Regions from separate parts of the Gottfriedia sp. OAE603 genome, predicted to be linked through region 1. Evidence: a T-box and tRNA genes for the amino acid it is inferred to sense, from the RefSeq annotation. Region 1 holds a T-box; the other regions hold tRNA genes.
What was found. A T-box is a leader RNA that pairs with one kind of tRNA and senses whether it is charged. The one in region 1 lies ahead of serS (serine--tRNA ligase), so its partner is inferred to be a tRNA-Ser.
Positions count from the first base shown of each region.

Region 2: it has a tRNA-Ser gene. The T-box ahead of serS (serine--tRNA ligase) is inferred to sense a tRNA for this amino acid. The anticodon was not compared.
Region 3: it has a tRNA-Ser gene. The T-box ahead of serS (serine--tRNA ligase) is inferred to sense a tRNA for this amino acid. The anticodon was not compared.

Region 1 is NZ_JBEUNN010000001.1:4,102,764-4,106,077, reverse strand. Features, by position in the region: gene ABID96_RS20755 (D-alanyl-D-alanine carboxypeptidase family protein) at 1-55, shown strand, start outside; gene pdxS (pyridoxal 5'-phosphate synthase lyase subunit PdxS) at 189-1,073, shown strand; gene pdxT (pyridoxal 5'-phosphate synthase glutaminase subunit PdxT) at 1,086-1,673, shown strand; T-box leader at 1,723-1,950, shown strand; gene serS (serine--tRNA ligase) at 2,022-3,296, shown strand.
Region 2 is NZ_JBEUNN010000001.1:642,665-645,978, reverse strand. Features, by position in the region: tRNA gene ABID96_RS03235 (tRNA-Leu) at 1-66, opposite strand, end outside; tRNA gene ABID96_RS03230 (tRNA-Leu) at 161-244, opposite strand; tRNA gene ABID96_RS03225 (tRNA-Cys) at 260-330, opposite strand; tRNA gene ABID96_RS03220 (tRNA-Gly) at 337-411, opposite strand; tRNA gene ABID96_RS03215 (tRNA-Gln) at 415-489, opposite strand; tRNA gene ABID96_RS03210 (tRNA-His) at 553-628, opposite strand; tRNA gene ABID96_RS03205 (tRNA-Trp) at 643-716, opposite strand; tRNA gene ABID96_RS03200 (tRNA-Tyr) at 725-809, opposite strand; tRNA gene ABID96_RS03195 (tRNA-Thr) at 820-892, opposite strand; tRNA gene ABID96_RS03190 (tRNA-Phe) at 923-998, opposite strand; tRNA gene ABID96_RS03185 (tRNA-Asp) at 1,007-1,082, opposite strand; tRNA gene ABID96_RS03180 (tRNA-Met) at 1,086-1,162, opposite strand; tRNA gene ABID96_RS03175 (tRNA-Val) at 1,213-1,288, opposite strand; tRNA gene ABID96_RS03170 (tRNA-Glu) at 1,301-1,375, opposite strand; tRNA gene ABID96_RS03165 (tRNA-Ser) at 1,403-1,494, opposite strand; tRNA gene ABID96_RS03160 (tRNA-Asn) at 1,499-1,573, opposite strand; rRNA gene rrf (5S ribosomal RNA) at 1,583-1,698, opposite strand; rRNA gene ABID96_RS03150 (23S ribosomal RNA) at 1,829-3,314, opposite strand, start outside.
Region 3 is NZ_JBEUNN010000001.1:3,460,855-3,464,168, forward strand. Features, by position in the region: tRNA gene ABID96_RS17600 (tRNA-Glu) at 196-267, opposite strand; tRNA gene ABID96_RS17605 (tRNA-Ser) at 275-365, opposite strand; tRNA gene ABID96_RS17610 (tRNA-Asn) at 370-444, opposite strand; tRNA gene ABID96_RS17615 (tRNA-Ile) at 467-543, opposite strand; tRNA gene ABID96_RS17620 (tRNA-Gly) at 562-632, opposite strand; tRNA gene ABID96_RS17625 (tRNA-His) at 637-712, opposite strand; tRNA gene ABID96_RS17630 (tRNA-Thr) at 718-793, opposite strand; tRNA gene ABID96_RS17635 (tRNA-Phe) at 822-897, opposite strand; tRNA gene ABID96_RS17640 (tRNA-Asp) at 906-981, opposite strand; tRNA gene ABID96_RS17645 (tRNA-Met) at 985-1,061, opposite strand; tRNA gene ABID96_RS17650 (tRNA-Ser) at 1,260-1,352, opposite strand; tRNA gene ABID96_RS17655 (tRNA-Ile) at 1,361-1,437, opposite strand; tRNA gene ABID96_RS17660 (tRNA-Met) at 1,445-1,518, opposite strand; tRNA gene ABID96_RS17665 (tRNA-Ala) at 1,538-1,610, opposite strand; tRNA gene ABID96_RS17670 (tRNA-Pro) at 1,621-1,697, opposite strand; tRNA gene ABID96_RS17675 (tRNA-Arg) at 1,735-1,811, opposite strand; tRNA gene ABID96_RS17680 (tRNA-Leu) at 1,822-1,908, opposite strand; tRNA gene ABID96_RS17685 (tRNA-Gly) at 1,917-1,991, opposite strand; tRNA gene ABID96_RS17690 (tRNA-Leu) at 2,015-2,098, opposite strand; tRNA gene ABID96_RS17695 (tRNA-Lys) at 2,115-2,190, opposite strand; tRNA gene ABID96_RS17700 (tRNA-Thr) at 2,198-2,270, opposite strand; tRNA gene ABID96_RS17705 (tRNA-Val) at 2,274-2,349, opposite strand; rRNA gene rrf (5S ribosomal RNA) at 2,355-2,470, opposite strand; rRNA gene ABID96_RS17715 (23S ribosomal RNA) at 2,600-3,314, opposite strand, start outside.

The sequences.
Region 1 (3,314 bases):
CTTTGGGAATTTATGGGGAAGTATCGTTGATGGCATAAGTGGATTATTTAAATAATTATAAAATACTGTAACTTCAATTGTTAAGTTGACCATTTTTCAGTAAAATGGGAATTAGGTAACTTTTCAATGGGAGAAAATCGTAAATAATTTTGTTACCTAGAATGTTTTAATAATGGAGGGGCAAGACAATGAATTTAACAGGAACAGATCGTGTAAAACGTGGCATGGCAGAAATGCAAAAAGGCGGCGTTATTATGGACGTAGTAAATGCTGAACAAGCTAAGATAGCAGAGGCAGCTGGTGCAGTTGCAGTTATGGCTTTAGAAAAAGTACCATCTGATATTCGTGCAGCTGGTGGAGTTGCTCGTATGGCTGATACAAGTATTACTGAAGAAATTTTAAACGCAGTTAGCATTCCTGTAATGGCTAAAGCGCGTATTGGACATATCGTTGAAGCTCGCGTTTTAGAAGCAATGGGAGTAGACTACATTGATGAGAGTGAAGTATTATCACCTGCTGATGATATCTTCCACATTAATAAATCTGATTACACAGTTCCATTTGTTTGTGGTTGTCGTAACCTAGGTGAAGCACTTCGTCGTATTGGTGAAGGTGCATCTATGCTTCGTACAAAAGGTGAGCCTGGTACAGGAAACATTGTTGAAGCAGTTCGTCACTTACGCCAAATTAATGGAGAAATCCGTAAAGTTGTTGGATTATCACTTGATGAATTAATGGTTGAAGCGAAAAACCTTGGCGCTCCATATGAATTATTACTTCAAATTAAAGAACTTGGCCGTTTACCGGTAGTTAACTTTGCAGCTGGTGGAGTAGCAACTCCTGCTGATGCAGCGTTAATGATGGAATTAGGTGCTGATGGTGTATTCGTAGGATCTGGTATCTTCAAATCAGAAAACCCAGAAAAATTTGCTAGTGCGATTGTACAAGCTACTACTCACTATCAAGATTATGAATTAATTGCAAACCTTTCTAAAAACTTAGGTCCAGCTATGAAAGGTATCGATATGAGACAACTTGCAGCTGCTGATCGTATGCAAGACCGTAGCATTTAAGTTGGTGACACGATGAAAATTGGTGTATTAGCTTTACAGGGAGCAGTTCAAGAACATATTAATGCAATTAAGGCATCAGGTGCCGAAGCGGTAATTGTGAAGCGTGTAGAGCATTTAGAAGGATTAGATGGAATTGTGTTACCAGGTGGAGAAAGTACTGCAATGCGTAAGTTACTTGACCATATTGGTTTACTACAGCCATTAAAAGATAAAATTGAAAATGGTTTACCTGCATTTGGTACATGTGCTGGCATGATTTTGCTTTCAAAAGAAATTGCAAATGATGATACAGTACACCTAGGCGTAATGGATATGGTTTCAGAGCGTAATGCATTTGGTAGACAAGTAGATAGTTTTGAAGTGAATATTCCTATAAAAGGAGTATGTGAAGACTTTCCGGCGGTATTCATTAGAGCACCATTTATTCGTTCAGTATCTGGTGATGCGGAAGTAATAGCAGAGCATGATGGTAATATTGTTGCTGTTAAACAAAATCATATGTTGGCTGCATCGTTCCATCCGGAATTAACAAACGATTATCGCTTAATGAATTACTTTGTAAGCATGGTTAAAGAAAAAAATGCTAAATTAAGTATGTAGCTATTGAAAAATGTAAATGCTTATAGTAAATTATAATAAAATTTAATTGTCTAAAGCGATGAAAGAAAATAGTAACAAGTTCTTAATTTCTAGAGAGTCGGTGGTTGGTGCAAACCGATAATGAAGTCTTGTGAATCCATTCTTGAGCGAGTTGTGGAATACTGATTTTAGTTAGTAAATAACTCCGGTTATATAGTCCGTTAAACTATACTAAGGTGGAAGAATTATTTATTATTCTTCAATTAGGGTGGCAACGCGGGTAGCTCTCGTCCCTTTATAGGGATGAGGGCTTTTTTGTATTCTTTTTTAGCATCCTTTAGACAACTAAGAAAAATAGGAGGAATGAAAATGTTAGACGTTAAGTTATTACGTAGCAATTTTGAAGATGTAAAAGCAAAATTACAGTTACGTGGTGGAGATGTAAGCTATATTGAAAAATTTGAAGACTTAGATTTAAAGCGTAGAGAACTACTTGTTGAGGTTGAAGGTTTAAAAAGTCGCCGAAATGAAGTTAGTCAAGAAATCAGTGTTTTAAAGCGAGAGAAAAAAGATGCTGAGGCTTTAATTGTTGAGATGCGTGAAGTGGGCGACAAAATTAAAGACCTAGATGAAGAAATTAGAGGGTTAGAAGAGCAACTGGATGCAATTCTATTTACAATTCCAAACTTAGTAAGTGATTCAGTTCCTGAAGGATTAACTGAAGATGATAACGTAGAAATTCGTAGAATCGGTGAAGTTCGTAAATTTGAATTTGAACCGAAACCACACTGGGATTTAGGCGTAGATCTAGATATTCTAGATTTTGAGCGCGGTGCTAAGGTTACGGGTAGCCGTTTTACATTCTATAAAGGTCTAGGGGCAAAACTTGAGCGTGCTTTAATTAGCTTCATGTTAGATCTGCATACTGAAGAGCATGGTTATACAGAGATGTTACCTCCAAACCTTGTAAATCGTTCAAGTATGATTGGGACTGGTCAGCTTCCAAAATTTGAAGAAGATGCATTCCGTATTGAAAAAGAAGATTTCTTCTTAGTACCGACTGCGGAAGTACCAGTTACAAACTACCATCGTGACGAGATTTTAGATGGCTCACAATTACCGATTGCATATACAGCATATAGTGCATGCTTCCGTTCTGAAGCAGGATCTGCTGGTCGTGATACAAGAGGTTTAATACGTCAACACCAGTTTAATAAAGTTGAACTTGTTCGTTTTGTTAAACCAGAAGAATCTTATATTGAGTTAGAAAAATTAACAGCTCATGCAGAAAAAGTGCTTCAATTATTAGAATTACCATACCGTGTTATCACATTGTGTGCTGGTGATATTGGTTTCTCTTCTGCAAAAACTTATGATATTGAAGTTTGGTTACCAAGCTATGACGCTTACAAAGAAATTTCTTCTTGTAGTAATTTTGAAGGCTTCCAAGCAAGACGTGCGAATATTCGCTTCCGTCGTGAACCGAAAGGAAAGCCAGAATTTGTTCATACATTAAATGGTTCTGGTCTGGCAATCGGTCGTACAGTATCTGCTATTTTAGAAAACTACCAACAAGCAGATGGTTCAATTGTCATTCCTGAAGTGCTTCGTCCATACATGGGTGGAAAAGAAGTTATTAAATAAAAATTAAGCAGGTTGTCA
Region 2 (3,314 bases), 3.5 Mb from region 1:
GAACCTGCACGTCCGTGAAGACAATAGATTTTGAGTCTACCGTGTCTGCCATTCCACCACACCGCCAAAACGATATACAACAATTATAGTATATGACCTATTAATTGTCCAATTATATCTGAATATAAAAACCTCTTACATTTGTAAGAGGTTTTTTTGATACCGAGGGCCGGACTCGAACCGGCACGGGGTCAACCCCCGCAGGATTTTAAGTCCTGTGTGTCTGCCATTCCACCACCCCGGCATGGGAAAATTAAAAAGGCGGTAACCGGATTTGAACCGATGATAAAGGTTTTGCAGACCTCTGCCTTACCACTTGGCTATACCGCCGTAATATGGAGCGGAAGACGGGGCTCGAACCCGCGACCCCAACCTTGGCAAGGTTGTATTCTACCGCTGAACTACTTCCGCATGTGGCTGGGCTACCTGGATTCGAACCAGGGCATGACGGAATCAAAATCCGTTGCCTTACCGCTTGGCTATAGCCCATCAATTTATATATTATATAAAGTAATATATACTTATATCACTTAATTGCTACAATAATTTATATGGGGCGACTGATGGGAATCGAACCCACGAGTGTCGGAACCACAATCCGATGCGTTAACCACTTCGCCACAACCGCCATTATTATTAAATTGGCAGGGGCAGTAGGAATCGAACCCACACCAAAGGTTTTGGAGACCTCTATTCTACCGTTAAACTATGCCCCTATAATAAATGGTGGAGGGGGACGGATTCGAACCGCCGAACCCACAGGGAGCGGATTTACAGTCCGCCGCGTTTAGCCACTTCGCTACCCCTCCGGTTAAAGAGTGCCGACTAGAGGACTTGAACCCCCAACCTACTGATTACAAGTCAGTTGCTCTACCAATTGAGCTAAGTCGGCATTTTTTATTTTTTATCTTTTAAAATAAGATGGTGGCTCGGGACGGAATCGAACCGCCGACACGAGGATTTTCAGTCCTCTGCTCTACCGACTGAGCTACCGAGCCAACTTAAATGGCGGTCCCGACCGGGATCGAACCGGCGATCTCCTGCGTGACAGGCAGGCATGTTAACCGCTACACCACGGGACCATTTGGTTGCGGGGACAGGATTTGAACCTGCGACCTTCGGGTTATGAGCCCGACGAGCTACCAGACTGCTCCACCCCGCGATAATGTGGATACTAATTAGTTTAGTTCCATGAATATTCATTTAATAATATGGTGGAGGATGACGGGCTCGAACCGCCGACCCCCTGCTTGTAAGGCAGGTGCTCTCCCAGCTGAGCTAATCCTCCATAATATAAAAGTGGTGACCCGTACGGGATTCGAACCCGTGTTACCGCCGTGAAAGGGCGGTGTCTTAACCGCTTGACCAACGGGCCAATTTATTGGAAGTCCTAATTTAAATGTGGCGGAGAGCAAGGGATTTGAACCCTTGAGACAGGGTTACCCGCCTACACGATTTCCAATCGTGCTCCTTCGGCCACTCGGACAGCTCTCCAAAATGGCTCCGCAGGTAGGATTCGAACCTACGACCACTCGGTTAACAGCCGAGTGCTCTACCACTGAGCTACTGCGGAATAATCAGAACCAAGCGACGTTCTACTCTCACAGGGGGAAACCCCCAACTACCATCGACGCTGAAGAGCTTAACTGCCGTGTTCGGTATGGGAACGGGTGTGACCTCTTCGCTATCATCACTTGATTCAATTTCCTTGGGACATTAATCATTATATCAAAATATCTACTAAAGTCAATGACTTTTTGCTAATATTTTTTAACGATTGAATGATTTTTTGTACCCTCAAAACTAGATAATGTCATTATCAAACTTGTTAGTTAAGTCCTCGACCGATTAGTATCAGTCAGCTCCACGTGTCACCACGCTTCCACCTCTGACCTATCAACCTGATCATCTCTCAGGGGTCTTACTAGCTTAACGCTATGGGAAATCTCATCTTGAGGGGGGCTTCATGCTTAGATGCTTTCAGCACTTATCCCTTCCACACATAGCTACCCAGCCATGCTCTTGGCAGAACAACTGGTACACCAGCGGTGTGTCCATCCCGGTCCTCTCGTACTAAGGACAGCTCCTCTCAAATTTCCTGCGCCCACGACGGATAGGGACCGAACTGTCTCACGACGTTCTGAACCCAGCTCGCGTACCGCTTTAATGGGCGAACAGCCCAACCCTTGGGACCGACTACAGCCCCAGGATGCGATGAGCCGACATCGAGGTGCCAAACCTCCCCGTCGATGTGGACTCTTGGGGGAGATAAGCCTGTTATCCCCGGGGTAGCTTTTATCCGTTGAGCGATGGCCCTTCCATGCGGAACCACCGGATCACTAAGCCCGACTTTCGTCCCTGCTCGACTTGTAGGTCTCGCAGTCAAGCTCCCTTATGCCTTTACACTCTTCGAATGATTTCCAACCATTCTGAGGGAACCTTTGGGCGCCTCCGTTACTCTTTAGGAGGCGACCGCCCCAGTCAAACTGCCCACCTGACACTGTCTCCGAGCCGGATAACGGCTCTAGGTTAGAATTTCAATACAGCCAGGGTAGTATCCCACCGACGCCTCCACCGAAGCTGGCGCTCCGGCTTCTCAGGCTCCTACCTATCCTGTACAAGCTGTACCAAAATTCAATATCAAGCTGCAGTAAAGCTCCACGGGGTCTTTCCGTCCTGTCGCGGGTAACCTGCATCTTCACAGGTACTATAATTTCACCGAGTCTATGGTTGAGACAGTGCCCAAATCGTTACGCCTTTCGTGCGGGTCGGAACTTACCCGACAAGGAATTTCGCTACCTTAGGACCGTTATAGTTACGGCCGCCGTTTACTGGGGCTTCAATTCAGAGCTTCTCCCGTAAGGGATAACCCCTCCTCTTAACCTTCCAGCACCGGGCAGGCGTCAGCCCCTATACTTCGCCTTACGGCTTCGCAGAGACCTGTGTTTTTGCTAAACAGTCGCTTGGGCCTTTTCACTGCGGCTCTCCCGGGCTTGCACCCAAAAGAGCACCCCTTCTCCCGAAGTTACGGGGTCATTTTGCCGAGTTCCTTAACCATAGTTCTCTCGCTCACCTTAGGATTCTCTCCTCGCCTACCTGTGTCGGTTTGCGGTACAGGCACCTATTTCCTCGCTAGAAGCTTTTCTTGGCAGCGTAGAATCAGGAACTTCGGTACTATATTTCCCTCGCCATCACAACTCAGCCTTACGATGTGCGGATTTGCCTACACATCAGCCTAATTGCTTGGACGCGCATATCCAGCAGCGCGCTTACCCTATCTTTCTGCGTCCCTCCATTGCTCAAACGGAAATCAG
Region 3 (3,314 bases), 640 kb from region 1:
ATAATCTCTGCTTTCAATATCTTGCTTTGTAATTTTCATTTGAATTCATATCTTATAACACACTATTTTATTGAAACTCTAAATTTGATTTCATATTCTGCTTGTCATATTAGAAGTAAGATATATAACATATATTCTTAGACAATTAAAAAAGCTCAGTTACCTGTGTTATCACAAATAACTGAGCTTTAGATATGACCCGTACGGGATTCGAACCCGTGTTACCGCCGTGAAAGGGCGGTGTCTTAACCGCTTGACCAACGGGCCGTTAAAATGGCAGAGAAGAAGGGATTCGAACCCTCGCACCGCGTTAGCGATCTACACCCTTAGCAGGGGCGCCCCTTGAGCCACTTGGGTACTTCTCTATAATGGCTCCGCAGGTAGGATTCGAACCTACGACCACTCGGTTAACAGCCGAGTGCTCTACCACTGAGCTACTGCGGAACAATAAATAATATAATATATATGGTGGGCCTAAATGGACTCGAACCATCGACCTCACGCTTATCAGGCGTGCGCTCTAACCAGCTGAGCTATAGGCCCATAAATATTATATAAAAAAGCGGGTGATGGGAATCGAACCCACGACCGAAGCTTGGAAGGCTTCTATTTTACCATTAAACTACACCCGCGTAATGGGGCGACCGATGGGAATCGAACCCACGAATGCCGGAACCACAATCCGGTGCGTTAACCACTTCGCCACGATCGCCATAATGGTGCCGACTAGAGGACTTGAACCCCCAACCTACTGATTACAAGTCAGTTGCTCTACCAATTGAGCTAAGTCGGCATTACATTACTAAATATAAAATTTAAAATGGTGGCTCGGGACGGAATCGAACCGCCGACACGAGGATTTTCAGTCCTCTGCTCTACCGACTGAGCTACCGAGCCAATTTAAATGGCGGTCCCGACCGGGATCGAACCGGCGATCTCCTGCGTGACAGGCAGGCATGTTAACCGCTACACCACGGGACCAATTGGTTGCGGGGACAGGATTTGAACCTGCGACCTTCGGGTTATGAGCCCGACGAGCTACCAGACTGCTCCACCCCGCGATAATGTGGATACTAATTAGTTTAGTTCCATGAATATTAACTTGTTAAGACCATCCCAATCTCAGGATGTTTTTGCAAGTAGCAGCTCGATTGGTATGCTGAAGTTATTCCTTCGAAGCATATTCGTTCGTGCTCCACCCCGCGATAATGTGGATACTAATTAATTTAGATCCATGAATATTAATTTAATAAAATAAATGGAGGAGTAAGAGGGATTCGAACCCCCGCGGGCTGTTACACCCCTGTCGGTTTTCAAGACCGATCCCTTCAGCCAGACTTGGGTATTACTCCATATTTAGTGGTGGACCTTGTAGGACTCGAACCTACGACCGGACGGTTATGAGCCGTCTGCTCTAACCAGCTGAGCTAAAGGTCCTTAAAAGTAGCGGCGGAGGGAGTCGAACCCACGACCTCACGGGTATGAACCGTACGCTCTAGCCAGCTGAGCTACACCGCCATAATTTAATTTTTTTAAGTGGAGCCTAGCGGGATCGAACCGCTGACCTCCTGCGTGCAAGGCAGGCGCTCTCCCAGCTGAGCTAAGGCCCCGAAATGAAAATGGTCGGGAAGACAGGATTTGAACCTGCGACCCCCTGGTCCCAAACCAGGTGCTCTACCAAGCTGAGCCACTTCCCGTTTAGAATACAGGTAATCTTTTGCTTTTTGAATAATATGGCGCGCCCGAAAGGACTCGAACCCATAACCTTTTGATCCGTAGTCAAACGCTCTATCCAATTGAGCTACGGGCGCATATTAAAAATGGTACCGAGGGCCGGACTCGAACCGGCACGGGGTCAACCCCCGCAGGATTTTAAGTCCTGTGTGTCTGCCATTCCACCACCCCGGCAGCATATGTGGAGCGGAAGACGGGGCTCGAACCCGCGACCCCAACCTTGGCAAGGTTGTATTCTACCACTGAACTACTTCCGCATATATACTGTTTAAAAAGTAAATGGTGCGGGTGAAGGGACTCGAACCCCCACGCCATAGGCGCCAGATCCTAAGTCTGGTGCGTCTGCCAATTCCGCCACACCCGCATATTTTACTATAAAATGGTGAGCCATGAAGGATTCGAACCTTCGACCCTCTGATTAAAAGTCAGATGCTCTACCTACTGAGCTAATGGCTCAAAAGAGTGCCGACTAGAGGACTTGAACCCCCAACCTACTGATTACAAGTCAGTTGCTCTACCAATTGAGCTAAGTCGGCATATGGTGGAGGATGACGGGCTCGAACCGCCGACCCCCTGCTTGTAAGGCAGGTGCTCTCCCAGCTGAGCTAATCCTCCATCAAACCAAGCGACGTTCTACTCTCACAGGGGGAAACCCCCAACTACCATCGACGCTGAAGAGCTTAACTGCCGTGTTCGGTATGGGAACGGGTGTGACCTCTTCGCTATCATCACTTGATTCAATTTCTTGGGACAATAATCATTATACCAAAATACCAACTAAAGTCAATAACTTTTTGCTAATATTTTTTAACGATTGAATGATTTTTTGTACCCTCAAAACTAGATAATGTCATTATCAAACTTGTTAGTTAAGTCCTCGACCGATTAGTATCAGTCAGCTCCACGTGTCACCACGCTTCCACCTCTGACCTATCAACCTGATCATCTCTCAGGGGTCTTACTAGCTTAACGCTATGGGAAATCTCATCTTGAGGGGGGCTTCATGCTTAGATGCTTTCAGCACTTATCCCTTCCACACATAGCTACCCAGCCATGCTCTTGGCAGAACAACTGGTACACCAGCGGTGTGTCCATCCCGGTCCTCTCGTACTAAGGACAGCTCCTCTCAAATTTCCTGCGCCCACGACGGATAGGGACCGAACTGTCTCACGACGTTCTGAACCCAGCTCGCGTACCGCTTTAATGGGCGAACAGCCCAACCCTTGGGACCGACTACAGCCCCAGGATGCGATGAGCCGACATCGAGGTGCCAAACCTCCCCGTCGATGTGGACTCTTGGGGGAGATAAGCCTGTTATCCCCGGGGTAGCTTTTATCCGTTGAGCGATGGCCCTTCCATGCGGAACCACCGGATCACTAAGCCCGACTTTCGTCCCTGCTCGACTTGTAGGTCTCGCAGTCAAGCTCCCTTATGCCTTTACACTCTTCGAATGATTTCCAACCATTCTGAGGGAACCTTTGGGCGCCTCCGTTACTCTTTAGGAGGCGACCGCCCCAGTCAAACTGCCCACCTGACACTGTCTCCGAGCCGGATAACGGCTCTAGGTTAGAATTTCAATA